Regions from separate parts of the Saccharopolyspora sp. NPDC045839 genome, predicted to be linked through region 2. Evidence: riboswitches for the same ligand, from Rfam matches in the RefSeq annotation. Region 2 holds a riboswitch; each other region holds the start of a gene.

Evidence for each region. Region 2 has a riboswitch for thiamine pyrophosphate ahead of thiD (bifunctional hydroxymethylpyrimidine kinase/phosphomethylpyrimidine kinase). Riboswitches for the same ligand answer to the same signal wherever they lie in the genome.
Region 1: another riboswitch for thiamine pyrophosphate. It lies ahead of thiC (phosphomethylpyrimidine synthase ThiC); the one in region 2 lies ahead of thiD (bifunctional hydroxymethylpyrimidine kinase/phosphomethylpyrimidine kinase).
Region 3: another riboswitch for thiamine pyrophosphate. It lies ahead of thiO (glycine oxidase ThiO); the one in region 2 lies ahead of thiD (bifunctional hydroxymethylpyrimidine kinase/phosphomethylpyrimidine kinase).

What each region holds. Positions count from the first base shown of each region.
Region 1 covers NZ_JBWKKH010000010.1:135,963-140,008, forward strand. The annotation lists gene AC07EQ_RS16805 (LytR C-terminal domain-containing protein) at 1-203, opposite strand, end outside; gene AC07EQ_RS16810 (DUF3263 domain-containing protein) at 203-652, opposite strand; gene AC07EQ_RS16815 (peptide deformylase) at 825-1,406, shown strand; gene AC07EQ_RS16820 (Uma2 family endonuclease) at 1,410-2,066, opposite strand; TPP riboswitch at 2,153-2,274, shown strand; gene thiC (phosphomethylpyrimidine synthase ThiC) at 2,262-3,911, shown strand.
Region 2 covers NZ_JBWKKH010000008.1:271,763-275,808, forward strand. The annotation lists gene tenA (thiaminase II) at 1-448, opposite strand, end outside; gene thiD (bifunctional hydroxymethylpyrimidine kinase/phosphomethylpyrimidine kinase) at 716-1,513, opposite strand; TPP riboswitch at 1,501-1,595, opposite strand; gene AC07EQ_RS14770 (hypothetical protein) at 1,719-2,090, opposite strand; gene AC07EQ_RS14775 (hypothetical protein) at 2,196-2,936, shown strand; gene AC07EQ_RS14780 (hypothetical protein) at 3,181-3,378, shown strand; gene AC07EQ_RS14785 (AMP-binding protein) at 3,500-4,046, shown strand, end outside.
Region 3 covers NZ_JBWKKH010000010.1:144,543-148,588, forward strand. The annotation lists gene thiG (thiazole synthase) at 1-525, opposite strand, end outside; gene thiS (sulfur carrier protein ThiS) at 618-818, opposite strand; partial or broken gene thiO (glycine oxidase ThiO) at 806-1,936, opposite strand; TPP riboswitch at 1,924-2,029, opposite strand; gene thiE (thiamine phosphate synthase) at 2,373-3,044, shown strand; gene AC07EQ_RS16870 (S1 family peptidase) at 3,099-4,046, opposite strand, start outside.

The DNA.
Region 1 (4,046 bases), on a different contig from region 2:
GAATCGGCGGGCGGGTTCTGCGCCAGCGAGGTGACCGGCGGGTTGTTGCCCGGTTCCGGGGGCAGCGGTCGGGCCGTGTTCGACGTGTTACCGCCGGAAACCAGCGTGGTGATGCCGATGACGCCCGCGATCGCACCGACGCCGATCAGCCCGAAGCCGATGATCTTGGCCTTGGCCGGTCCGGTGGGTTCCCCTGAAGCCATCAGTGCAACTCGATTCCCAGTCGTTGGGCGGCCCGTGCGCGCTGCCGTCCCGCCCGTGCCTTGCGCAGCCGCTTGATCAGCATAGGGTCTGCCCGCTCGGCGACCGGACTGTCCAGCAACGCGTTCAGCAGTTGGTAGTACCGCGAGGGCGACATGTCGAACAGCTCGCGGACCGCGAGCTCCTTCTTCACACCTTCCCGCTTCCACCACTGCGACTCGAAGGCCAGGATGCCCCGCTCCCGGACGGTGAGCTCGCCGTCCGGCGGTAAGGGCTGGGGCGGCACCGGCGGCGGCTCGACGATCCGCTCGATCGGCTGGGTGATCGGCTCGGCGAGGCGCAACCGCCGACCGGGTGCGGGATCGGATTCCGGCTTCCGCTGTTGCAGGCGCGCCAGCTGCTCGCACTGACGAGCGATCTCCTGCGCGGTCAGCATTTGGGCGGCGTCCATCTGGCTCCTCGCCTCGCGATTCGGGACTTCCCGCGTTCGCTGGAATCACACAGCTGTGATTCCTCCTCAATTACACCATGCCCGGAATCCCGGCGGGAGCGGATCACACCGGCGAGTACCGGGCCCGGAACACCCCGACGCCCCGACTGCCCAAACCGCTAAAGTCCCGCTCATGGCTGTTCACCCGATCTGCGTCGTCGGCGACCCGGTGCTGCACAACCCCACCCGCCCGGTGGAGCACTTCGACGACGAGCTGCGCACCCTCGTCGAGGACATGTTCGAGACGATGGCCGCCGCCAACGGGGTCGGGCTCGCGGCCAACCAGATCGGCGTCGACCTGCGGGTGTTCGTCTACGACTGCCCCGACGACGAGGGCGTCCAGCACCGCGGCGTAGTGGTCAACCCTGAGCTGACCACGTCCGAGATCCCGCAGACCATGCCGGATCCGGACGACGACTGGGAGGGCTGCCTGTCGGTGCCCGGCGAGTCCTACCCGACCGGCCGGGCGAGCCGGGCGAAGGTCACCGGGTCCGATGTGGACGGAAAGCCGATCGAGGTCGAGGGGACGGGTTTCTTCGCCCGCTGCCTGCAGCACGAGACCGACCACCTGGACGGCCACCTCTACCTGGACCGCCTGATGGGCCGCCACGCGCGGGCGGCGAAGAAGATGGTCCGCCGCAACGGCTGGGGAATCCCGGGCCTGACCTGGGACCCGGCGGAATCCGGCGACCCCTTCGCCGAAGACGAAGACTGAACCTCAGAAATCCCCGGTTTCAAGCGTCAAGTTGAACGGATCGGGCAACTCGACAGGTTTACCGAAAGGCACGCAGGACATCTCTCGATAACTGCCGGACTCAGGGTTGGAGTAAAGCAATACCGATGGCCCACCAGACCGGAATCGGTCGATCAGGAGATAGAGCGGCACACCACCAAGTGCGTACCCCCTGAGCTTCGTTTCCCGATCTGTCTTGGCATTACTCCACGATGTGATCTCGACAGCGAGCAGCAGTTGATCCGCTACAACAGGATCACCCGGCGGATCTGCATCCAACACTTCACGTGAGACCACCGCGAGATCAGGTTCGTAGGTTTCACCGGTTGCCGGGATCACGACCCCCAGCGCCGTAGCCAACTCCCACTCATCCAGGATCACCCGGGCCAACGCCTTGATTACACGGGAATTGACCTTGTTGTGCGGCTTTCCGGGCGGCGGCGTCATCACGATCACTCCTTCGATGATCTCCGCGCGCCAGCCCTTGCCCGGCAGCTGCACATTCCGCCAGGCTTCCACCAGCTCGTGCCACGTCGAGGGCTCGAGCGCCGGGGCAGCAGTCAAAGCGCGATCACCTCCTGTATCGATGTCATCACGCACCGTACTCACCACCCCTGACAACGTCGCGATCGCCCTGGTCATGAGCCTAACGGCAAACCAGCCTGCCGTCATCGGGGTGAATCGGGGTTGGCAGGCCGCGGTCTCCCGGCTAGCCTCGGGCAGCGACAAATCAACACCGCGGGAGCTCGCACCAAGAGCGGGCTGAGAGGGCGGCTGGAGAACTCCGGGGCCGCCGACCGCATGAACCTGACCGGGTAATGCCGGCGTAGGGAGTGGATGGCAGTGGCCGACGTGCGTCCGAACGCGTCCGAAAGCGGAACCCAGATCACCACCGGGCCGATCAGCGGCTCGCGAAAGGTGTTCCGGAACACCGAATCCGGCCTGCAAGTGCCATTCCGCCGCATCGAGTTGACCAACGGCGAGCACCTCGACGTGTACGACACCTCCGGGCCGTACACCGACGAGAACGCCATCGTCGACGTCCATAGTGGACTTCATCGGATGCGGGCGGGGTGGACCGACGGGCGGGAGCACCGGACCCAGCTCGGCTGGGCCAGGGCCGGCGTGATCACGCGGGAGATGGAGTACATCGCCGTCCGCGAGGGCGTGTCGCCCGAGCTGGTCCGCGACGAGGTGGCCGCGGGCCGGGCCGTGATCCCGGCCAACCGCTGCCATCCGGAGAGCGAGCCGATGATCATCGGCAAGAAGTTCCTGGTGAAGGTCAACGCCAACATCGGCAACTCCGCGGTGACCTCCTCGGTCGAGGAGGAGGTGGAGAAGATGGTGTGGGCGACCCGCTGGGGCGGCGACACCGTCATGGACCTGTCCACCGGCAAGCGGATCCACGAGACCCGCGAGCGGATCCTGCGCAACTCGCCGGTGCCGATCGGCACCGTGCCGATCTACCAGGCGCTGGAGAAGGTCAACGGCGATCCGGCCGCGCTGACCTGGGAGATCTACCGCGACACTGTCATCGAGCAGTGCGAGCAGGGCGTGGACTACATGACCGTGCACGCCGGCGTGCTGCTGCGCTACGTGCCGCTGACCGCGAACCGGGTCACCGGCATCGTGTCCCGCGGCGGCTCGATCATGGCCGCGTGGTGCCTGGCGCACCACCGCGAGAGCTTCCTCTACACGCACTTCAGCGAGCTCTGCGAGATCCTGCGCGACTACGACGTCACGTTCTCCCTCGGCGACGGCCTGCGGCCGGGCTCCATCGCGGACGCCAACGACCGCGCGCAGTTCGCCGAACTGGAGACCCTCGGCGAGCTCACGCACATCGCCCGCGAGCACGACGTGCAGGTGATGATCGAGGGCCCCGGCCACGTCCCGATGCACAAGATCGTCGAGAACGTGCGCCTGGAGGAAGAGCTCTGCGGCGAGGCGCCGTTCTACACGCTCGGGCCGCTGACCACCGACATCGCCCCCGCCTACGACCACATCACGTCCGGGATCGGCGCGGCGATGATCGCCCAGGCAGGCACCGCGATGCTCTGCTACGTCACGCCCAAGGAGCACCTGGGGCTGCCGAACCGGGACGACGTCAAGACCGGCGTGATCACCTACAAGATCGCCGCGCACGCCGCCGACCTGGCCAAGGGGCACCCGCGGGCGCAGGAGCGGGACGACGCGCTGTCCAAGGCGCGGTTCGAGTTCCGCTGGACCGACCAGTTCAACCTCTCGCTGGACCCGGACACCGCGCGGGCCTTCCACGACGAGACGCTGCCCGCCGAACCGGCCAAGACGGCGCACTTCTGCTCCATGTGCGGGCCGAAGTTCTGCTCGATGAAGATCACCCAGGACGTCCGGAAGTTCGCCGCGGAACGCGGCCTGACCAGCGTCGAGGCGATCGAGGCCGGGATGCAGGAGAAGTCGGACGAGTTCGCCGGGGCCGGCGGCAAGGTCTACCTCCCGCTGGCCGACTGACCCCGGGCAGGTCGTCAACATCCTCCGGCGTGTCGTGGCCCGACACGCCGGAGGACCGCAATTTCCATTGAAATCGAAGGTCCAATTTCCATTGAAATCGCGTTCCCGGCCGGTCCGCGCCTTGGAAGACCGGTA
Region 2 (4,046 bases):
GCTGGTACACCCAGAAGCACGGCAGGATCGCCGCCAGCAGCACCGGATACGCCTCGGTCAGCGCGTTCGCGCGCAGGAACGAGGTGTAGGCCAGGCAGGACGGGGACGTGCCGATCCCGGCGATCTCGGCGTCGGACAGGCCGAACTCGGCGACGTACCCGGCGTGCAACCGGCGCTCCTCGACCAGCGCGCCCTGCGAGGCGCCGGCGAGGAACGCGGCGTCCTCGGCGTTGTCGGCGCGCGTCGCGGCGGCGGCCAGCGCCTGCGCGAAACCGACCAGGTAGCGCGCGTCCTGCACGATGTAGAACGCGAAGCGGTCGCGGTCCAGGGTGCCGTCGGTCAGCGCGGCGTTGAACGGGTGCTCGACGATCGCCTGCTGCAGATCGGCGGTGTGCGCCCACGCCTTGGCGCAGAAACCGTCGGCGGGCGGAGCGGGCAGCTTGCTCATCAGAACCTCTCGTAGCGTGTGGAAGCCCTTGTGCTCAGGGCTCTGCAGGTGTTCGGGAAGTCGGTTTTGGCTCTTGTTCTTAAGCGACGAAGCCGCTTAGCCCACCTACGCAACCGGCACCGCCGCGGGTTCTCAGACGTCGTCTGGCGAGGACAGCCCCGATGCCGTGTATTGGTCATACATAAGTCGGGGATCCCACAGTCCAGACGGCGTCTGAGGTTCCGCTACGTGCACCGCCACGCAAAACGAGCTTGGAATCCCGAAAGGTCACCACCAGTGGTGGAAGTGGTGGACCGGGCCGTGGCCGTGGCCCACGTCGAGCCGGTCGGAGGCGCGCAGGGCCTCCGTCAGGTACTCCTTGGCCTCGCGCACCGCTTCGAGCCAGTCGCCGCGCTGCGGCCGCAGCGCGGCGATCGCGGCCGACAGCGTGCAGCCGGTGCCGTGGTCGTTGGTGGTCGCGACCCGCTCGCTGGAGAGGAACTCGGCGATCCCGTCGCCGTACAGCAGGTCCACGCTGGTCCCGCCGTCGAGGTGACCGCCCTTGAGCAGCACCTGCTTCGCCCCCAGCCCGGCCAGCCGCTCGGCCTGCGCGGGCATGTCGGCGGGGTCGGTGAGCTCCGGCTCGCCCAGCAGGTCCGCGGCCTCCGGCAGGTTCGGGGTGATCAGGTCCACCCGCGGCAGCAGCTCCTCGCGCAGCGCGCCGACCGCTTCCGGGGCGAGCAGCCGGTCCCCGCTCTTGGCGACCATCACCGGGTCCAGCACGACGTGCGGCGGCGCGTAGCGGTCGAGCACCTCGACCACCGCGCGGATCACCTCGGCGTTGGCCAGCATGCCGATCTTGACCGCGTCCACCCGCACGTCGTCGAGCAGCGTGACCAGCTGCGCGGTGATGAACTCCGGCGGCACCTCGTGGACCTCGGAAACCCCGGTGGTGGTCTGCGCGACCAGCGCGGTGATCACGGACATGCCGTAGGCGCCGTGCGCCGAGAAGGTCTTCAGGTCGGCCTGCACGCCTGCTCCGCCGCTGGGGTCGGTGCCGGCGATGGTCAGCACATTGGGAACCATGACGTCCCTCCGCTAGTACGAGCTAGGTCAGGTTCAACGGGTCTGTTCTCAGCCCGGCAGCCGGGCACCCCGCGTCACTGCCACCAACCTAACAACCGGGCCCGGCTCACGACCACGCCCACCTTGCTGTTTCCGAACTCGTTCCGCGTGGCGGTGCCAAGCACCTCCGGCGCTTCGAAACGCAAGAGCCCGCCCTGCCGCAGCCTCAGTCGATCAGGCCCACCACCACGCCGGCGGTGAGCACCTCGCCGGGTCGCACCTGGTGCCACAGCGTGCCGGTGGCCAGCGCGGAAACCCAGCCGACCGTCCGGCCGCAGCAATCGCCGCCCATCCGGATCTCCGCCAACCGGTCGCCCACCCGCACCCGGCTGCCGTCCGCGACCAGCCAGCACACCAGCACGCCGCGCGCCGGATCGCGACCGGCCCGCCTGCGCCCGAGTTCGGGGAAGTGCACCTCGGTCATCCCGCCCCCCTCGATGATCGCCCCAGCATTGCCCCAGGTGCGCCGCGCGACAAGACCGTTCGGCGGCCGGACCACTCCGATCGCCGAGCCGTCCGCCTGCTCCGATCGGCCCACCCGAACCCGAACCTGGGCGGAATCGGCACAGCGATCGAATTCACATCGAGAAGGCACCCACCGGCGGGCAAGGGGACCCTTCATCGCGGACTAAAGTGGTTGATGATGGAAACCACGACCGATGCCCCGAGCTTCGCCCGTTCCCGCCGGCAACCCCGGCCGGAGGATCCCGCCCGGATCTGGGCCCCGCTGGCGGACCTGACCGAAGCCGCCGTGGCGGCCGCCGGTTCGGGGACGGTGGCGATCACCCGCGGATTCGACCGCAACAGCAGGCAGCGCGCGAAGGCGCTGCGCGAGCTGCTGAACCGGCGCGACGTCGCCGCCGTCGAGGTGACGCCGGCTCCGGGCAGCACCCGGCTGCTGGCCGACGTCGACGTCACCGCGGTGGTCAACCTGATCGGCGCCGGGTCGTGGCAGCCCTACCGGGTGGCCGCCGAGCTGCGCGCCCCGGTGCTCACGCCGAAGCCGGGCGACGGCCCGGCCGAGGAGGTCACGCGGGACGTGATCGCCCTGGCCGGCGACTCGGGCCACCGCGACGTCGCGATCTCGCACGTCGCCGTCCGCTCCGAGGACCCCGCCGCCAGCCGGCTCACCCTGACCTACGACGGCGAGCAGCTGACGGTGCCCGGCGGTTGGTTGACCATCGCGGTGCAGGGCAGCGAGCTGGAGGTCAAGGTCGGCGGCGTGGACTTCCCGGAGCGCACGCTGAGCACCGGCGAGATCCGCGTGGAGGCCTTCGACGCGCCGCACCGGCTGGTCCGCGACGAACTGCCGATCGCCGACTTCGAAGAAGCGGCGGTCACCTTCACCGCCGAGGCCAACGGCCTGGTGGTCCGCCCGGTCTGAGCCCCAGCCCGCCAAGTCACGTCCGCAGCTTCGAACGGAGCTGCGGACTTCTGCTTTTCCGGGAACCGCCGTTCAAGTGAATGATCACTCGGAGTTTCCAGGCCGCCCGATGGAGATGTGCCCTGAACCACTCCCGCGACTGATTTGGGCATATACCGTCACGGTTCATACCGAACTGCGTCCCTCGATCAACACCGCGCGCTGGAGGCAGAGCGCGCGAACTGCAACAGGGAGGCTAGGGATCGTGGAGCCCACCAAGCAGTGGCATGTGAGCTGCCGCGATGTCGCCGGCAGACGTCGGGACATGTCGGTGTTCGTCAACCAGGGGAACATCGTGCTGATCACCCCGCCGGGCGAGACCGCGGTGCTGTCGCCGCTGGAGGTCGGCAGACTGAGAGCAGCCTTGCGCGACGCGATCGTGCAGGCCGCCACCCTCGAGTGAACACCCATCGAGAGCGGGGGCGGGCGACGGTCCGCCCCCGCTCTCGTGATCTCGGCCTTCCCCGCGCTGTCCGCTCACGGCATTATCTACTCCCGGTAACCTGGCGACCGAGAGGTGACTCGTGAGCACGTTCTGGCAACGATCAGCCGCGCTCCTCGGGCGCGGAACGTCCGGCCTGCACACGGCGTTCGTCCTGGCAAAGCAGGGGGTGATCAGCCCGCTCCGGCCGGACAAGCTGCTGCGGGTCGTCCTCGCCTGGCGGCGCTGGGGCATCACGCCGCCGCTGGCCTACGCCGTCGGCTCGGTGCGCCACGCCGACCGCCCGGCCGTGATCGACGAGCGCGGCGCGCTCAGCTACGCCGAGCTCTCGCAGCGCACCACCCGGTTGGCCAACGGCCTGCGCGACCGCGTCCCCGACGGCACCCGGATCGGCGTGCTGTGCCGCAACCACCACGGTCCGGTCGAAACGATCGTCGCCGCCGCCAAGCTCGGCGTCGACGTGGTGCTGCTCAACACCGGCCTGAGCAGCCGCCAGCTCGTCGACGTGATCGCCGAGCAGCGGGTCGGCCTGCTCGTCCTGGACGCCGAGTTCCGCAGCCACCTGCCGAACCTGCCCGAGGACCTCGATGCCGTGCTGGCGTGGACCGAGGGCACCACCCGCCACGACA
Region 3 (4,046 bases), on a different contig from region 2:
GCGGGAGACGATCATCTCGATGTTGTGCGGGTTCCGGATGCCCAGGCCGGTGCCGATCGGCGAGCCGAGCGGCATCACCGCGGCGCAGCCGGTCTCCTCCAGCTTCAGCGCCAGCACCGGGTCGTCGTTGGTGTAGGCCAGCACCACGAAGCCCTGGTCGACCAGTTGTTCCGCGGCGTCGAGCAGCTCCACCGGGTCGGGCAGCAGGGTGTCCTCGTCGGCGACGACCTCCAGCTTGACCCAGTTCGTATCCAGCGCCTCCCGCGCCAGCTGCGCGGTCAGCACGGCCTCCGCCGCGGTCCGGCAGCCCGCCGTGTTCGGCAGCGCTTCGATGCCGAGCTTGCGCAGCAGGTCGAGCACCCCGGTGCCGCCGCCGGCGTCGGCGCGGCGCATCGCCACGGTCGTCAGCTCGGTTCCGGACGCGATCAGCGCGCGCTCCAGGACCGCGAGGTTCGTCGCCCCTCCGGTCCCGGTGATCAGCCGCGAACCGAACTCGCGGCCGGCGATCACCAACGGGTCGTCCATGACTCTCCTAACAACGGGTCCACCGAATCCGGGTAGCACGGGATCCGGTGTGCTTCTGTTGCCCCGCAAGGGGGTTCGGGCCGGAGGGGGCGTCAGCCGCCCTGCACTGCGGTGAGGACCTCGATCGCGGCATCGGGGCGCAGCGCGGTGCCCGGCCACAGGGCGCGCGGCACCACGGCGCCGTCCAGCGCCACGGCCACGCCACGCTCGGGCACCCCGAACTCCCGCAGCACCGCCGCGAGCGTTGCGTCGGCGGCGACCTGCCGGGTCTCCCCGTTGATCACGACGTGCACTGCTGTCCTCCCCATCGGCTCGGATCGGCGGCCTTGATCTCGACGGCGGGCTCCTCGTCGCGCAGCAGCGCGAGCACCGCCTCGACCGTCACCGGGGCGAGCAGGAAGCCGCCGCGGTGGTGCCCGGTGGCCGCCAGGACACCGGGTTCCAGCCAGCCGAGCACCGGCAGGTTGTCGTCGGTGCTCGGGCGCAGCCCGGCCGCGGCCTCGACCAGCCGGTATTCGGCGATGCCCGGCATCAGCCGCTCGGCGTCGGCGATCAGGTCCCGCACCCCGCCCACGGTGACCTCGGTGTCGAACCCCACCTCGTACTGGGTGGCGCCGAGCACCAGGCCGCCGTCGTCGCGCGGCACCAGGTAGGTCTGCCGGCCGCGCACCGGGCCGCGGATCGTGCGGCTCGGCGGCGGCAGCGCCGTGGTTCGCGCGCGCAGGCGGAGGATTTCGCCCTTCACCGGCCGAATCCGGTCCCGCAGCGCGGGATGCAGCGCGCCCGAATGCACGCCCGCCGAGATCACCGCGACATCGCAGTCCACAGTGGAATCTTCGAGCTCCACCGCGCCGGGCCGGACGTTCTTCGCGTTCGCCGCGACGAACTCGACGCCCGCCGCGGTCGCGGCCGCGCGCAACGCGGCCAGCGCGAGGCGGTTGTCGACCGCTAGATCGCCCGGCACTTCGAGCCCGCCGCGCACCGCCGGACCCAGCGACGGTTCGAGCCGCCGCACCTCCCGGCCGGTCAGGCGGGTGACGGCGCGGCCGAGCCGCGCGAGGTAGTCGACCAGGTTGTCGAGCTCCGCGCGGTCCGCGCTGTCGACGCCCACGACCAGGGTTCCCTCGCGGCGCAGCCCCGAAGGCAGGCCCGAGGCCCGGGCGAGTTCGTCGGCGAACTCGGGCCAGAGCCGCAGCGATGCCGCGCCCAGTTCCAGCAGTTCCTCTTCGCCGGGCCACGCCTCGGCGAGTGGCGCCAGCATCCCGCCGGCCACGTTCGACGCCCCGGACGCCGGTTCGGCGTCGACGAGTTGCACGCGATGCCCGGCGGCGGCTGCGCGCCACGCCACGGACATGCCGATCACGCCGCCGCCCACGACGACGACGCGTTTGTTCCGTTCTTCAGACACTCCACGCTCCCTGCGCCGGCATGACCCGGATCAGGTTCGACGGTCGGGGCCAACGCCCCCTCTCAGCCCGGCACCCGGGCTCCCGTGCTCACCAGCAACCACCGTACCCGTCGAGGATCGCCACGTCGTTACCTGTCTTGAACTCACTTTGCGTAGCGGTGCAGGTAGCGGCCCCCCTGCGGGAATTGCTGTCGCCGCCTGGACTGTGGGAGCCCCGACTTGCGTATGACCAATACGCGGCGCTGGGGCTGTCCTCGCCAGACGACGCCTGAGAACCCGCGGCGGTGCGAGTTGCGAGGGTGGGCTAAGCGGCTGGCGCCGCTTCAAAGACAGGCGGTCGAGCAACTTTCACAAATTTCGGGCGCCGAATGGGAACGCGCGCCCGTGCCCGCGTTCACGCGGTCCGGCGGCGGCGTCGCGGGAGGCTACCCTGTGGGGCATGCCTGGATTGGACGGCTTCGGCATCCGCGCTCGCCTCGACGAGGCGCGGCTGTACCTGTGCACCGACGCGCGCGCCGAGCGCGGTGATCTCGCGGAGTTCGCGGACGCCGCCTTGGCCGGCGGCGTCGACATCATCCAGCTGCGGGACAAGAACCCGAACGGCGCCCCGCTGGAGGCCCGCCACGAGCTGGCGGCGCTGGAGGTGCTGGCCGAGGCGTGCCTGCGGCACGGCGCGCTGCTCGCGGTCAACGACCGCGCCGATGTCGCGATGGCCGCCGAGGCCGACATCCTGCACCTCGGGCAGGACGACCTGCCGGTGGAGATCGCCCGGCGCATCGTCGGCGAGCACGTCGCGATCGGCCGGTCGACGCACGACGTGGTGCAGGCGGACGCCGCCGCGATCGAGCCCGGCGTGGACTACTTCTGCACCGGCCCGGTGTGGACGACGCCGACCAAGCCGGGCCGCTCGGCGGCCGGGCTGGAGCTGGTGGAGCACGCCGCGGAGCACCGCGGCCACGGCAGGCCGTGGTTCGCGATCGGCGGCATCGGCCCGGACAACCTGGACCAGGCCCTCAAGGCCGGCGCGGAGCGGGTCGTCGTGGTCCGCGCGATCACGGAGGCCGAGGACCCGCGCGCCGCGGCCCGCGAGCTCCGCGACCGCCTGCCGTAACGCTCGGACGCGACGCAGCCCCCGGCCGGGTGCCGGGGGCCGGTCTGGTGGCGCTTACTGGGTGAGCAGGGTCAAGCCGTAGGCCTGCAGGATCTCGTTCACCGGCTGGAAGTAGGTCGTGCCGCCGGAGCTGCAGTTGCCCGAACCGCCGGAGGTCACGCCCTGGGCCTGGCTACCGGACAGCCAGGAGCCGCCCGAGTCGCCGGGCTCGGCGCAGACGTTGGTGCGGGTCAGGCCGGTCACCGTGCCCTGCGGGTACTGCACGGTCTGGTTCTTGGCCTGCACCGAACCGCAGTGCCAGCCAGTGGTGGAGCCGGAGCGGCAGATGGACGCGCCCACGGCGGACTCGGTGGAGCCCGCGACGCCGACGGTGCTGCCGTCGTACCGGTTCACCAGCGGGCGCGGGGTGTCGGCGGAGCCGACCCGGACCCAGCCGTAGTCGTTGCCCGGGAACTCCGAGCCCTCGAACCGGCCGGTGGGCTGCGAGGTGGAGTCGCCGACGTTGCCGCAGTGCCCGGCGGTCACGAATCCGCCCTGCACCGAGAATCCGACGGAGCAGCGGGAGCCACTGCCGATGTAGTAGGCGTTGCCGCCGATGACATCGGCGTAGGTGCGGGGGTTCTCCAGCGATTCGGTGACGCGCACCGCATCCGTGAGGACTCCGGAGGTGTGCACGAACCGCGCCGCGTCGGGGGCGGTGCCCGGCCTGGTGGTGACGACGACGGAGTTCACCTTGCCGTCGACGTACCAGCCGGAGACGCCCTTCGGGGCGACCGCGCTGCGCAGGTTGAGGCCTTCGACGACCCCGTTGAGCTGCTCGATGCTGTAGATGACGAGCTTCGGCTCGGCGCCGGCCGCGCGCACCTCGTCGAAGCGGGCCTGGTCGGTGACGCCGACGACGAGCTTGCCGAGCGCCGGGTCGAAGTAGGACCCGCCGTAGGTGCTGCCCAGCGCGGCGCTCAGCCGCTGGTCGGCCTGGGCTGCAGCGGCTTCCTGGTCGAG